2 regions of the Micromonospora sp. M42 genome follow, and region 1 is predicted to be linked to the other one. Evidence: predicted binding sites of a transcription regulator. Region 1 holds the regulator's gene; the other holds the start of a gene.
What was found. The regulator HrcA, encoded in region 1, represses chaperone genes, less so after heat shock. The targets are predictions, from matches to a motif close to GGTTNGCACNCTCNNNNNGAGNGTGCNAACC.

Region 2: the regulator HrcA is predicted to act here: its motif matches at 3,313-3,343, upstream of groES (co-chaperone GroES).

The regions. Positions count from the first base shown of each region.
Region 1 is NZ_KK037233.1:5,792,759-5,799,677, forward strand. It holds gene MCBG_RS26750 (hypothetical protein) at 1-201, opposite strand, end outside; gene MCBG_RS26755 (enoyl-CoA hydratase-related protein) at 351-1,136, opposite strand; gene hemW (radical SAM family heme chaperone HemW) at 1,156-2,379, shown strand; gene MCBG_RS32075 (DUF4870 domain-containing protein) at 2,419-3,063, opposite strand; gene hrcA (heat-inducible transcriptional repressor HrcA) at 3,297-4,319, shown strand; gene dnaJ (molecular chaperone DnaJ) at 4,393-5,538, shown strand; gene MCBG_RS26780 (16S rRNA (uracil(1498)-N(3))-methyltransferase) at 5,540-6,274, shown strand; gene MCBG_RS26785 (SDR family NAD(P)-dependent oxidoreductase) at 6,290-6,919, opposite strand, start outside.
Region 2 is NZ_KK037233.1:5,151,977-5,158,895, forward strand. It holds gene MCBG_RS23820 (ATP-binding cassette domain-containing protein) at 1-41, opposite strand, end outside; gene MCBG_RS23825 (sugar ABC transporter substrate-binding protein) at 145-1,248, opposite strand; gene ybaK (Cys-tRNA(Pro) deacylase) at 1,453-1,932, opposite strand; gene MCBG_RS23835 (THUMP-like domain-containing protein) at 1,987-3,219, opposite strand; gene groES (co-chaperone GroES) at 3,476-3,790, shown strand; gene groL (chaperonin GroEL) at 3,861-5,504, shown strand; partial or broken gene MCBG_RS35325 (molybdopterin-dependent oxidoreductase) at 5,628-6,919, shown strand, end outside.

The sequences.
Region 1 (6,919 bases):
GGCCGCGATGGTCGCCGCGTTCGCCATCTGGTCGGCGCCGAGCACCACCTCGCCGTCGGCCTGCACCGTGCAGGTCCGGCTGGCCAGGGGGAGCCGCAGGTGCTCGCCGAACTGCTTGGTCACGACATAGACCGCGAGCAGCGCCAGTACGCACACCGCAACACCAGATGCCACGATCGCCGCTCGCGTCCGCACCCGCACCCCCTGTCCCGACAGTCCGCCAAGCGTACGTCGGCCCCGCGCCGCCGCGTCTCGGCCGAGTGGCCGTCCCGCCAGCACGTGACCGGCGCCGTGCCGCCGCGCGGGGCCCGCCACCACCGAAGGTGACCAGCCGGGCCCCGCCGCGCACCTCAGTCTCCGGCGGGCACCCAGGCGGCGGGACGCTTCTCCCGGAACGCCATGACGCCCTCACGCCCCTCGTCGGAGAGGAAGTACCCGGTGGACAGCGCCGCCAACTCGGCGATCTCGGCCCGCAGGTCAGTCGCGGCGGGCCGGCGCAGCAGCTCCTTCGCCCCGGCCAGCGCCCCCGGCGCGCCCCTGACCAGCGAGGCGCAGTAACGCTCGACGGCGGCGTCCAGCTCGCCGGCCGGCACCGCGGCGGTGACCAGGCCGACCTCGGCGGCGCGGCGGCCGTCGAACGTGTCGCCGGTCAGGTACAGCTCGGCGGCGGCCCGCTGGTCCAGCCGGGGCAGCACGGTCGCCGAGATCACCGCCGGGATCACCCCGATCCGCACCTCGGTGAACGCGAACGTCGCCTCCTGCGCGCAGACCGCCAGGTCGGCGGCGGCGATCAGGCCCAGCCCACCGGCCCGGGCCGGCCCGGCGACCTTCGCGACCACCGGCTTCGGGCACTCCCGCACCGCCACCAGCACGTCGCCGAGCATCCCGGCGGGCACCGTGCCGCTGGCGTACGCGGCGGCGGTCTCCTTCAGGTCGGCGCCGGAGCAGAAGACCGGGCCGGTGTGGTCGAGCACGATCGCGCGTACCGCGTCGTCGGCGACCGCGTCGGCGAGCCCGGCCAGCAGCTGGGTCATCAGGGGCGTGGAGAGCGCGTTGCGGTTGTGCGGGCTGTCCAGGGTGAGGGTGGTCACCCCACGGGCCGTGGCGACTCGCACGAGAGCGTCCGGAGAGGTCATGCCGGGCACACTAGTGGCCATGCCCGGCGTCCTTCCAGAAGGCGAACCCGTCCCGCGCGACGGATCGCTGCCCGCCACCGCCCGTCGCGCCGTCGGCGCGCGCGGCTTCGGCGTGTACGTCCACGTGCCGTTCTGCGCCAGCCGGTGCGGTTACTGCGACTTCAACACGTACACCGCCTCCGAGCTGGGCGGCGGGGCGAGCCGGGAGACGTACGCCGACTCGGTGCTGGCCGAGCTGGCGCTGGCCGCCCGGGTGCTGGGCGACTCGCCGCCGCAGCGGGTCGACACCGTCTTCGTCGGCGGCGGCACGCCGACCCTGCTGCCCGCCGACGACCTGGCCCGGATCCTCGACGGCATCGACCGCGTCTGGGGGCTGGCCGCCGACGCGGAGGTGACCACCGAGGCCAACCCGGAGTCGGTGACCCCGGAGTCGCTCAAGACGCTGCGGGCGGCCGGCTACACCCGGATCTCGCTGGGCATGCAGTCCGCCGCACCCGGGGTGCTCGCGGTGTTGGACCGGCGGCACAGCGCGGGCCGGGCCACCGCCGCCGCGCTGGAGGCGCGCGACGCCGGGTTCGAGCACGTGAACCTGGACCTGATCTACGGCACGCCGGGCGAGACGGCAGACGACTTCGCCGCCTCGCTGGCCCAGGTCGTCGACGCCGGGGTGGACCACGTCAGCGCGTACGCCCTGATCGTGGAGGACGGCACCCGGCTGGCCGCGCGGATGCGCCGGGGCGAGCTGCCGTACCCCTCCGACGACGTGGCGGCGGACCGCTACCTGGCCGCGGAGGCGGCGCTCGGCGCAGCCGGCTTCTCCTGGTACGAGGTGTCGAACTGGGCCCGCTCGGCGGCGGCGGCGTGCCGGCACAACCTGCTCTACTGGACCGGCGCCGACTGGTGGGGCCTGGGCCCGGGGGCGCACAGCCACGTCGGCGGCGTGCGCTGGTGGAACGTCAAACACCCGAGCGCGTACGCGGCGCGGCTGGCCGAGGGCGCCTCGCCGGCACTGGCCCGGGAGGTGCTCAGCGCGGACGAGCAGCACATGGAGGACGTGATGCTGCGGGTGCGGCTCGCCTCCGGGCTGCCGCTGGACGTGCTGGACGAGCCCGGCCGGGCGGGCGCCGAGCGGGCCCGGGACGCCGGGCTGCTCGACGCCGGGGCGTACGCGCGGGGGCTTGTGGTGCTGACGCTGCGCGGACGGCTGCTGGCCGACGCGGTGGTACGCGACCTGCTGCCGTGACCGGCGCCGGCCGGCCGCCCCCTCGGCCGGCCGGCGGTGTCACTTCACGAAGTTGTAGGTCATCGGGTAGCGGTAGAGCACACCCTCGTTGGCCTTGACCCCGCCGATGATCCCGAAGATCAACGGCACCAGCCAGACCAGCATCGGGACGAAGAACAGGATCCCGCAGGTGATGACCGTGATCACCCAGGCGAGGACGCTGGCGATGGTCCAGGTGATCTGGAAGTTCAGCGCCGCGACCGCGTGGGCGCGTACGGTCGGCGACTGCTGGCCGCGGGTCATCATCGCGATCAGCGGGGCGACCCAGCCGAGCAGACCGCCACCGATGATGACGCCCGCGGCGCCACCGAAGTGCGCCACCAGGGCCCAGGTCTTCTCGTCGTTGTTGGCGTACCCGGCCGGGCCGTAGCCGCCACCGCCGGGATAGCCGCCACCGGCGCCGTAGCCCGGCGCGCCGGCCGGCGGGGGGTAACCACCAGGGGGCGGGTAGCCGCCCGGCGGAGGCTGGGCACCGGGGGGCGGGTAGCCGCCCGGGGGCGGATAGTCACCGGGCGGGGGATACCCGCCCGCGCCCGGCGCGCCGGACAGTGGAGCGGTGGGCGGCTCGCCGGAGCCGTAGGGCGCCGACGGGTCGGGCTGGGGGCCGGAGTCCCCTGCTCCGGGAGGGCGAGGAGGTTCAGTCATGGAGGTCACGGTAGGGCCAGCGGGCAAGTCGCACCAGGGCGACACAGACCGAGCGTGACCGGCTGTTCGGCCCTGGCGTGCCGCGCGGTGTGGTGGGCCGCACCGCAGGTCCGTCAGGCGATCATCGCGTCGGTGGGGGTGCCGACGTAGACTGGCACTCGCTACAGTCGAGTGCCAGCCGCCCGGCGGATGCCGCGTGCCGGCCCGGCCGAGGTGTGTCAGGAGGTGGGGACATGGGTCTCGACGACCGCAAACTCGCCGTGCTGCGCGCGATCGTCGAGGACTACGTCGCCACGCAGGAGCCGGTGGGCAGCAAGGCCCTGGTCGAGCGGCACCAGCTCGGCGTCTCCCCGGCGACGGTGCGCAACGACATGGCGGTGCTGGAGGAGGAGGGCTACATCCGGCAGCCGCACACCAGCGCCGGCCGGGTGCCCACCGACCGCGGCTACCGCCTCTTCGTGGACCGGCTCTCCCGGGTCAAGCCGCTCAGCCCCGCCGAGCGCCGCGCCATCGAGCGCTTCCTGGTCGGCGCGGTCGACCTGGACGACGTGGTGCACCGCACGGTCCGGCTGCTCGCCCAGCTCACCCGGCAGGTCGCCGTGGTGCAGTACCCGAGCCTGGCCCGGTCCAAGGTGCGTCACCTGGAACTCGTGCCGATCTCCACCACCCGGCTGATGGTCGTCATGATCGCCGACACCGGCCGGGTCGAGCAGCGACTCGTCGAGCTGCCCGCCCCGGTTCCCGCCGACGACGTGACCGACCTGCGCCGGCTGGTGAACGAGAAGCTCGTCGGCAGCCAGCTCTCCGAGACGCCGCCGCTGGTGCAGGCCCTGGTGGACGAGTCCGCGCCGCACCTGCGCCCGGCCATGACCACGCTGTCCACGGTGCTGCTGGAGACGCTCGTGGAACGGCACGAGGAGCGCCTCGCGCTGGCCGGCCAGGCCAACCTCACCCGGGGCGGCCTGCTCGACTTCCAGGGCTCGCTGCGGCCGATCCTGGAGGCGCTCGAAGAAGAGGTAGTGCTGCTCAAACTGATCGGCGAGACCGAGCCGAGCACCACCCGCGTGCTGATCGGCGACGAGAACGAGTTCGACAACCTGCGGGCCGCCTCGGTGGTCAGCACCGGCTACGGACCGGGCAGCACCATCGTCGGTGGGCTCGGCGTGCTCGGGCCGACCCGGATGGACTACCCCGGCAATATCGCCATGGTGAGGGCCGTGGCACGCTACGTGGGCGAACTGCTGGCCCAGAACTGACCAGTCAGGGCCGACGGCCGGTTGCGGCCGACGACCGGAGCGACGCGAGACGAACATGAGGACACCTAACGCAGTGGCCAGGGACTACTACGGCATTCTCGGCGTGAGCCGGGAAGCCTCCGACGACGAGATCAAGCGCGCCTACCGCAAGCTGGCGCGGCAGTACCACCCGGACGTCAATCCGGACCCGGAGGCCCAGGAGAAGTTCAAGGACATCAACGCCGCGTACGAGGTCCTCTCGGACGACCGGAAACGGCAGATCGTCGACCTCGGCGGCGACCCGCTCGCCCCCGGCGGCGGTGGCATGGGCGGCCCGGGCGGGCCCGGCGGCGCCGGTCCGTTCGTCGGTTTCCAGGACATCATGGACGCGTTCTTCGGCGGCGCGGCGGGCGGCAGCCGGGGACCCCGGCCGCGCACCCGGCCCGGCGCGGACGCGATCCTGCGCCTGGAACTGGACCTCAACGAGACCGCGTTCGGCGTCGAGGCGCCGATCACCGTCGACACCGCGGTGCTCTGCACCACCTGCTCCGGCGCCGGCACCGCCGCCGGCACCCACCTGGCCACCTGCGAGGCGTGCGCCGGCCGGGGCGAGGTGCAGTCGGTGCAGCGCACGTTCCTCGGCCAGGTGGTCTCCGCCCGGCCGTGCACCGTCTGCCAGGGCTACGGCACCACCATCCCGCATGCCTGCCCGACCTGCGCCGGTGAGGGCCGGGTGCGTACCCGCCGCTCGCTGACCGTCAAGATCCCGGCCGGCGTCGAGGACGGCATGCGGATCCGCCTGGCCCAGCAGGGCGAGGTCGGCCCGGGCGGCGGCACCGCCGGGGACCTCTACGTGGAGATCCACGAGCGGCCGCACGACGTCTACTCCCGCAAGGGCGACGACCTGCACTGCCGGGTGACGGTGCCGATGACCGCCGCCGCGCTCGGCACCCGGCTGACCATCAAGACGCTGGACAGCGAGGAGACCGTCGACGTCAAGCCCGGCACCCAGCCCGGCAGCACGCTGCGGCTGCGCGCCCGGGGCGTACCGCACCTGCGCGGCACCGGCCGGGGTGACCTCTACGTGCACCTGGACGTGCGTACCCCGACCAAGCTCGACGCCGACCAGGAGCGGATGCTGCGCGACTTCGCCAAGACCCGCGGCGAGGAGGTCGCCGAGCTGACCAAGCAGGGCGGCTTCTTCTCCCGGATGCGCGACGCCTTCAACGGGCACGCCTGAGGTGTCCGCCCCGCTGTTCCTGGTCGAGGCGCTGCCCACCGGTGACACGCTGACGCTGGACGGCCCGGAGGGCCACCACGCGGCCACCGTGCAGCGGCTGCGGGCCGGTGAGGAGCTGCTGCTCGCCGACGGCCGGGGCGGCACCGCCGCCGCGGTGGTCACCGCCGTCGGCCGGGGCGCGCTCGACCTGCGCGTCACCAGCCGGGGGTACGCGGACGCGCCCGTCCCGCGGCTCGTCGTGGTGCAGGGCATCGCCAAGGGCGACCGGGGTGAACTCGCCGTGCAGGCGATGACCGAGGTCGGGGTGGACGAGATCGTGCCGTGGGCGGCGTCCCGCTCGGTGGCGCAGTGGCGCGGCGACCGGGGCGTACGGGCCCGGCAGAAGTGGGTGGCCACCGCCCGGGAGGCGGCCAAGCAGGCCCGCCGCCCGTGGCTGCCGGTGGTGGCCGGCGCCCCGGACGAGTCCACCGCCACGGTGGCCCGCCGGATCGCCGGCGCGGCCGCCGCGTTCGTGCTGCACGAGGGCGCGCAGGACCGGCTGACCACAGTCGACCTGCCGACGGCCGGGGAGATCGTCCTGGTGGTCGGCCCGGAGGGCGGCATCGCCGACCACGAGCTGGCCACGTTCGCCGAGGCGGGCGCCCGCACGGTCCGCCTGGGCCCGTCGGTGCTGCGTACGTCCACAGCAGGCGTGGCCGCCCTGACAGTCCTGGCCACCCGCCTGACCCACTGGTAGCGGGGGAGGCGTGGGTCAGGAGCGGAGGTAGGAAGCGCCGTTCAGGTCGATGATCGTTCCTGAGGCCCACTCGGCCTCGGGGCTCGCCAGCCAGTGCACCGCCGCCGCGATCTCCTCCGGACGCGCCACCCGGTGGAACGGGGACTGCGCGCGTACCGCCTCGCCCCGCTCTGCCTTCAGATGCTCGTTGGTCATGTCCGTCTCGACGAAGCCGGGCGCCACGCAGGCCACCCCGATGCCGTACGGCGCCAGGGCCACCGCCAGCGACTGGGCCATCGCGTTCATCCCGGCCTTGCTGGCCCCGTACGCCGGGTTGGCCGGCTCGCCCCGGAACGCGCCCCGGGACGAGACGTTGACGATCCGGCCCCCACTGTCGCGCATGTGCTGCGCGGCGCACCAGGCCGCGTTCGCCGCGCCGACCAGGTTGGTGTCGAGCACCTCCCGCCACCGCGCCCGCCACTGCTCGTAGCTGCTCGCGAAGACCGGGTGCGGGGGATCGGCCGGCCCGAACACGCCCGCGTTGTTCACCAGCACGTCGAGACCGCCGAGCCGCTGGGCCGCCTCGTCCACCATGGCGCGTACCGCGTCGGGGTCGGCCAGGTCGGCGCGTACCACCACGTGCCCGTCGCCGGGCAGCTCGGCGCG
Region 2 (6,919 bases), 640 kb from region 1:
TTGTCGATCCCGCGTAGCTCCAGCAGGGGGGTTGCGGACACGGGGTTCTCCTTTGGGCGGAGGGAGGTCTCGGATCCCGTCCGGCGCGGGCGCCGCCCGGCACGGGAGAACCCGTGCCGGGCGGCGCCGCCTGAGGCGGGTGGGTCAGCTCACGCCGGCGTCGGTGCAGAGCTTCGCGAAGGCACCGGTGCAGAGTTCTTCCTTGGTGACGTAGCCGTCGGCCACGACGTCCTTGACGTTGTCCTTGAAGATGGCCTTGGGCTCCAGCAGCACGGCCGGCACGTCCCGGTTGCCCTCCGGGTCCTTGACCGTCTGGCCGGTGTCCTTCCGCTCACCCTTGGCGAGCGCGATGGCCAGCTCGGCGGCGGCGTCCGCCTCCTTCTTGACCGCCTTGTAGACGGTCATGCACTGGTCACCGGCGAGGATGTTCTGCAGGCCCTCCTTGGTGGCGTCCTGACCGGTCACCGGGACCTTGCCGTTGAGCTTGTTCTTCTTCAGCACCGAGATGGCCGCGTTGCCGAGACCGTCGTTGGCGGCGAGCACGCCGTCGATCTTGCCGCCGGCCTTGGTCATCTGCTGCTCGAAGATCGTGGCGGCCTGCGCGTTGTCCCAGGCCGGCACCGGGTCGTCGGCGACCTTGGTGTACTCCTTCGAGTCGAACTTCGGCTTGAGCACCGAGTCGTACCCGTTCTTGAACAGGGTGGCGTTGTTGTCGGTCGGCGAGCCGTTGAGGTACGCGATCGACGGGTTCTTGACGCCCTTGTCGGTCAGGCACTTGCTCAGGCCCTCGCCCTGGAGCTTGCCGACGGCCTCGTTGTCGAAGCTGACGTAGTACTGGGCGGAGCCGCCCAGGGTCAGCCGGTCGTAGTCGATGGTCGCGACGCCCTGCGACTTGGCCTTGTCGAGCACGGCCTTGCCGGTGCCGGAGTCCAGGTTGACGATCATCAGGACGTTGACGCCGCTGGTGATCATCTGGTCGGCGATGGTCTGGAACGCGGTCTTGTCGTTCTGCGCGTTCTGGATGTCGGAGTCGACGCCGGCCGCGTCGAACGCCGCCTTGAGGTACTTGCGGTCCGCGCCCTCCCAGCGGGCGGAGGACTTGCTGTCCGGCAGGATCACGCCGATCTTCGGCTTCTTGGCGTTGGAGCCGCCGGCCTCGTCGGAAGAACCGCCGTTGTCACCGCAGGCGGCCATGCTGCCGGTCGCGAGGAGACCGACGGCCGCGAAGGTGAGGAAGCCCTTGCGCATGTGCAGGGTCCTTTCGGAGGTGGGGGAGTGGTGATGTTTTGTTGTGTCCGGCAACGTATTCCCCGCCTCCCATGCGCCGCAAGACTGCCGAGGTCAGAAGTTTGTTGGCGGCGGTAACAATTCAGCAACGCGGTTGTCACCCGCGGGACACCGCCGGGAGAGCGCGCTCCGGGAACGCTCCCACACGTACCGTCACGAGCCCGCTCAGGTGGCGGCGATCGATGCCGTGGCCGCCCCGGTGAGCGCCACCAGATCCGTCGGCGTGAGCTGCACCTGCAATCCCCGGCGGCCCGCCGACACGTACACGGTCGGGTGCGCCAGCGCCGAGGAGTCGACGACTGTCGGTAGCCGCTTACGTTGGCCGAGCGGACTGATGCCGCCCCGCACGTACCCGGTCGCCCGCTCGGCCACCGCCCGGTCCGCCATCACCGCGCGCTTGCCGCCCACCGCGGCGGCCAGCGCCTTCAGGTCCAGCTCGCCGGTCACCGGCACCACCGCCACGGTCAGCCCGCCGTCGACCTCGGTGACCAGCGACTTGAACACCCGGTCCGGTGCCACCCCGAGCGCCGCGGCCACGAGCGCGCCGTAGTTCGGCGCGTCCGGCGAGACGTCGTACGGGTGGATGCTGTGGGCGATCTTCCGCTTGCTCAGCAACGCGATCGCCGGAGTGCCAGGGCCCGCCACGGGCTCAAGCTAACCCGCGCGCCGCGACACCGCGAGCTGGAAACGTGAGCCGGGTCAGCCGCCGACCGGAACCGGCCGGCACACGAGCACCGTGGGGTCGCCCGCCACCCGGGTCAGCACCAGGTCGGCCGCCGCCTCGCCGGACAGCCGCAGGTCACGGCGCAGCTTCTCCGGCTCCAGCGCCGACCCGCGCTTGCGGATCTCCACCCGGCCGACCCGGCGTTCCCGCAGCAGGGCGCGCAGCCGCTTCAGCGAGAACGGCAGCACGTCGGTGATCTCCAGGCAGCGGGCGAACGGGGTGGGCCGGGCCTCGTCGGCGTACAGGTAGGCGATCGACGGGTCGGCGAGCGTGGCGTCGAGGTCCGTGGCCAGCTCGGCGACCAGGTGCGCGCGCACCACCGCCGGGTCCGGGTCGTAGAGGAAGCGCCGGACCGGCCCCACCGGCGCCTCCTGCGCGCCCGTGCCGGTGAGGTGATAGGAAGGGACCCTTTTACTACCGGAGGCGTTAAGAAGGGGCCCTTCCTTCTCGCGCAGCAGGGTGGCGCGGCGCGGTACGCCGGCCAGCTCGCCGCACCAGAGCGCTGCCTCGACCAGGTCGCCGTCCACGCTCACCCACTCCGCCTCGGCGCCCGCCGGGATCAGCGCGTGGTCCAGCCCCGGCGCGACCTTCACCACTGTGCGCGGCACCCGCGCGGCGAGACCGATGACGAAGTCCCACGGCGGCGAGTAGGAGTTCGGGTCGAAGACGCGCCGCCCGGTGCCGGCCCGCCGCCGCGCCGGATCGCAGAACGCGCCGTCGACGCGGCTCACGTCGAACTCCGTGGCGTCGCCGCACTCGACTGTCACCAGATCGGCGAGCCCGGCCGCCTCGGCGTTCGCGGCGGCCATCGCGGCGGTCAGCGGGTCGGCCTCCACCGCGTACACCCGGATGCCGGCGCGGGCAGCGGCGAGCGCGTCGGCGCCCAGGCCGCAACCCAGGTCGGCCAGCGTGGTCACGCCCGCGGCGCGCAGCCGTGCGGCCCGGCGGCCGGCGACCACCCCGCGGGTGGCCTGCTCCAGCCCGGGCCGGGTGAGGAACATCCCGGCCGCCGCCGCGCCGAACTTGCCTGCTGCCCGGCGGCGCAGCTCGGCCTGGGTCAGCGCGGCGGCGGCGAGGTCGCCCGGAATCCCGGCCGAGCGCAGCGCGGCCGCCGCCGCCAGCGGGTCGCCGCCGGCCCCCCGCCCGGCCGCGGCGAGCGCCGCCGACCCCTCGGGGGTACGCAGCACGGCGAGCAGGTCGAGATCCACGCGCCCATTCTCCCGGGCCGGTTCCGGCGCGACACGGAGGGCGACGCGCGTTGGCACTCTCCTTGACGGAGTGCTAGCCGAGGAATAACCTGCGATTAGCACTCTCACCCTGAGGGTGCCAACGCCCGAGCCTCGTGCCCGGGGGTTGAGCGCCAGGCGGACCGGCACCCGCGACGACGGCCCCGCCCGGTGGCATGTGGCAGATTGACGCTGGTCGGCACGCCGGCCGGCAACGACACCAAGTACCCGGGAGGGTATGCCCGTGACTACCGCGACCAAGGTTGCGATCAAGCCGCTCGAGGACCGCATCGTGGTCCAGGCGAACGAGGCCGAGACCACCACCGCCTCGGGCATCGTGATCCCCGACACCGCCAAGGAGAAGCCGCAGGAGGGCACCGTCCTCGCTGTCGGCCCGGGCCGGATCGACGACAAGGGCAACCGCGTGCCGATCGACGTGAAGGTCGGCGACACCGTCCTCTACTCGAAGTACGGCGGCACCGAGGTCAAGTACGCCGGCGAGGAGTACCTGGTGCTCTCCGCCCGCGACGTCCTCGCGGTCATCGAGAAGTAAGCAACCGATCAGTGTCGTTGCCCCGGTCCGGCTCGCCGGGCCGGGGCAACGTCGCTTCGAAGGGATACTGATGGCGAAGATCCTCAGCTTCTCGGACGACGCCCGGCACCTGCTCGAGCACGGTGTCAACGCCCTCGCGGACGCGGTCAAGGTCACCCTCGGCCCGCGCGGGCGCAACGTCGTCCTGGACAAGAAGTTCGGTGCGCCCACGATCACCAACGACGGCGTGACCATCGCCAAGGAGATCGAGCTCACCAACCCGTACGAGAACCTCGGCGCGCAGCTGGTCAAGGAGGTGGCGACCAAGACCAACGACGTCGCCGGCGACGGGACCACCACCGCCACCGTGCTGGCCCAGGCCATGGTCCGCGAGGGCCTGCGCAACGTGGCCGCCGGCGCCAACCCGACCGGCCTGAAGCGGGGCATCGACGCGGCGGCCGCCAAGGTCTCCGAGGCGCTGCTCGGCAAGGCCGTCGAGGTCGCCGGCAAGGAGTCGATCGCGCACGTCGCGACCGTCTCCGCGCAGGACGCCGCGATCGGTGAGCTGATCGCCGAGGCGATGGAGAAGGTCGGCCGCGACGGCGTCATCACCGTCGAGGAGGGCTCCGCGCTCACCACCGAGCTGGAGGTGACCGAGGGTCTCCAGTTCGACAAGGGCTTCATCTCGCCGAACTTCGTCACCGACCTGGAGGCGCAGGAGGCGGTCCTGGAGGACCCGTACATCCTGATCACCACGCAGAAGATCTCGGCGATCGAGGAGCTGCTGCCGCTGCTGGAGAAGGTTCTCCAGAACAACAAGCCGCTGCTCATCGTCGCCGAGGACGTCGAGGGCCAGGCCCTGTCGACGCTCGTGGTCAACGCGCTGCGCAAGACCGTCAAGGTCTGCGCGGTCAAGGCCCCCGGCTTCGGCGACCGCCGCAAGGCGATGCTCCAGGACATGGCGATCCTGACCGGCGCCGAGCTGGTCGCCCCGGAGCTGGGCTACAAGCTCGACCAGGTCGGCCTGGAGGTGCTCGGCACCGCCCGCCGCGTCGTGGTCGACAAGGAGAACACCACTGTCGTCGACGGTGGCGGGCAGGCCTCCGAGGTCGCCGACCGGGTCGCCCAGATCCGCAAGGAGATCGAGGCCTCCGACTCGGAGTGGGACCGGGAGAAGCTGGCCGAGCGGCTGGCGAAGCTCTCCGGCGGCATCGCCGTGATCAAGGTCGGCGCGGCCACCGAGGTCGAGATGAAGGAGCGCAAGCACCGCATCGAGGACGCCATCGCCGCGACCAAGGCCGCGGTCGAGGAGGGCACGGTCCCGGGTGGCGGCGCCGCCCTGGCCCAGATCCTGCCGGCGCTCGACGACGACCTGGGCTTCACCGGTGACGAGAAGGTCGGCGTCTCGATCGTGCGCAAGTCGCTCGTCGAGCCGCTGCGCTGGATCGCCCAGAACGCCGGCCACGACGGCTACGTGGTGGTGCAGAAGGTCGTCGGCAAGGACTGGGGCCACGGCCTCGACGCCGCCACCGGCGAGTACGTCGACCTGGCCAAGTCCGGCATCATCGACCCGGTGAAGGTGACCCGCAACGCGGTCAGCAACGCCGCCTCGATCGCCGGCCTGCTGCTCACCACCGAGAGCCTCGTGGTGGAGAAGCCGGCCGAGCCGGAGCCGGCCGCCGGTGGCCACGGCCACTCGCACGGGCACGGCCACCAGCACGGCCCGGGCTTCTGACCCGAGGAGTACGCCCGACGTCAGGGCACACCGCCGACCCGGTGGTGTGCCCTGACGCATATGTCCTTACGGATCGCTGACGAGATTGGCAGCCGGGCCCGCGGGGCGACCAGACTGGAGCCCGTGAGCACCCTCTCCCCCCGCCGGGCGGCGTCGGCCGGTGTCGTCGCCGCCGTGGTGGCGCTCGGCGCCGCCGAACCCGTGGCGGTCCTGACCGGCCCCCGGTCCGCTCCACTCGTCGCCGTCGGCGGACTCGTCGTCGACCTGGTGCCCGAGTCGCTCAAGCAGCTCGCCATCGACGTCTTCGGCACGTACGACAAGATCGCGCTGCTGATCGGGACGGCGCTGCTGCTGGCCGTCTTCGGCGCGCTGCTGGGCCTGGGAGCGGCCCGGCGCTGGTGATCGGCCTGGCCGGCATCGCCGCGTTTCGCCGCGCTCGGTGTCGCCGCCGCGCTGACCCGGGCCGGCGCGGACGCCTTCGAACGCTGCCCTCACTGGTCAACGTTACGCGCTTATGGACAGATGTTTGGAGTCAGCCTTGGACCACTGCATTAGCACAGTACGGCATGAGCGGGTGTTCATAAAGCATGGGGTCACCTTCCATTTTGGGTTCTTCCACAGAGCTTCACCAGGAGGTCAGTTCAGAGTATTTTCATCCTGGTACAGTTTTCGGGTAGCTTAGGATGTATGGGGGACAGCGAGCCGCCGTCCGCGTCGCCCCAGCCATCCGCCCCGCCTCCGGCGGTCGCCGCGCTGGCCCGGGAGGGGGAGACGCCGGGCGGCTGGGAGCCGGTCCGGCACGACGACGCGGAGTCGCGGCGGCGGTTCCTGCGTGGCGCCGGGCTGCTCACCGGCGCGGCGGCGGTGGCCGGGCTGGGCGGGCACTGGCTGGCCGGCCGGCGCGGCGTATCGGCGGCCCGGGACGCGGTGACGCTGCCCGCCCCGGTCGCGCCCGCCCCACCGGTGCCGGCCGGAGCGGACCTGTCGCTGTCCCGGCTCGCGCCGTACGTCACGCCGAACCGGGAGTTCTACCGGATCGACACCGCGCTGGTGGTGCCGCAGGTGGACCCGGTCACCTGGCGGCTGCGCATCCACGGGCGGGTCCGCAACCCGATCGAGCTGAGCTTCGACGACCTGCTCGCCCGCCCGCTGGTCGAGCGCTACGTGACGCTCGCCTGCGTCTCCAACGAGGTGGGCGGCGACCTGATCGGCAACGCGCGCTGGCTCGGCGTACCGATCAGGGAACTGCTGGACGAGGCGGACCCGGAGGACGGCGCGGACCAGGTGGTCGGGCGCGCCGTCGACGGCTGGACGTGCGGCACGCCCACCTCGGTGCTGCGCGACGGGCGGGACGCGCTGCTCGCGGTCGGAATGAACGGCGAGCCGCTGCCGATCCAGCACGGCTTCCCGGTGCG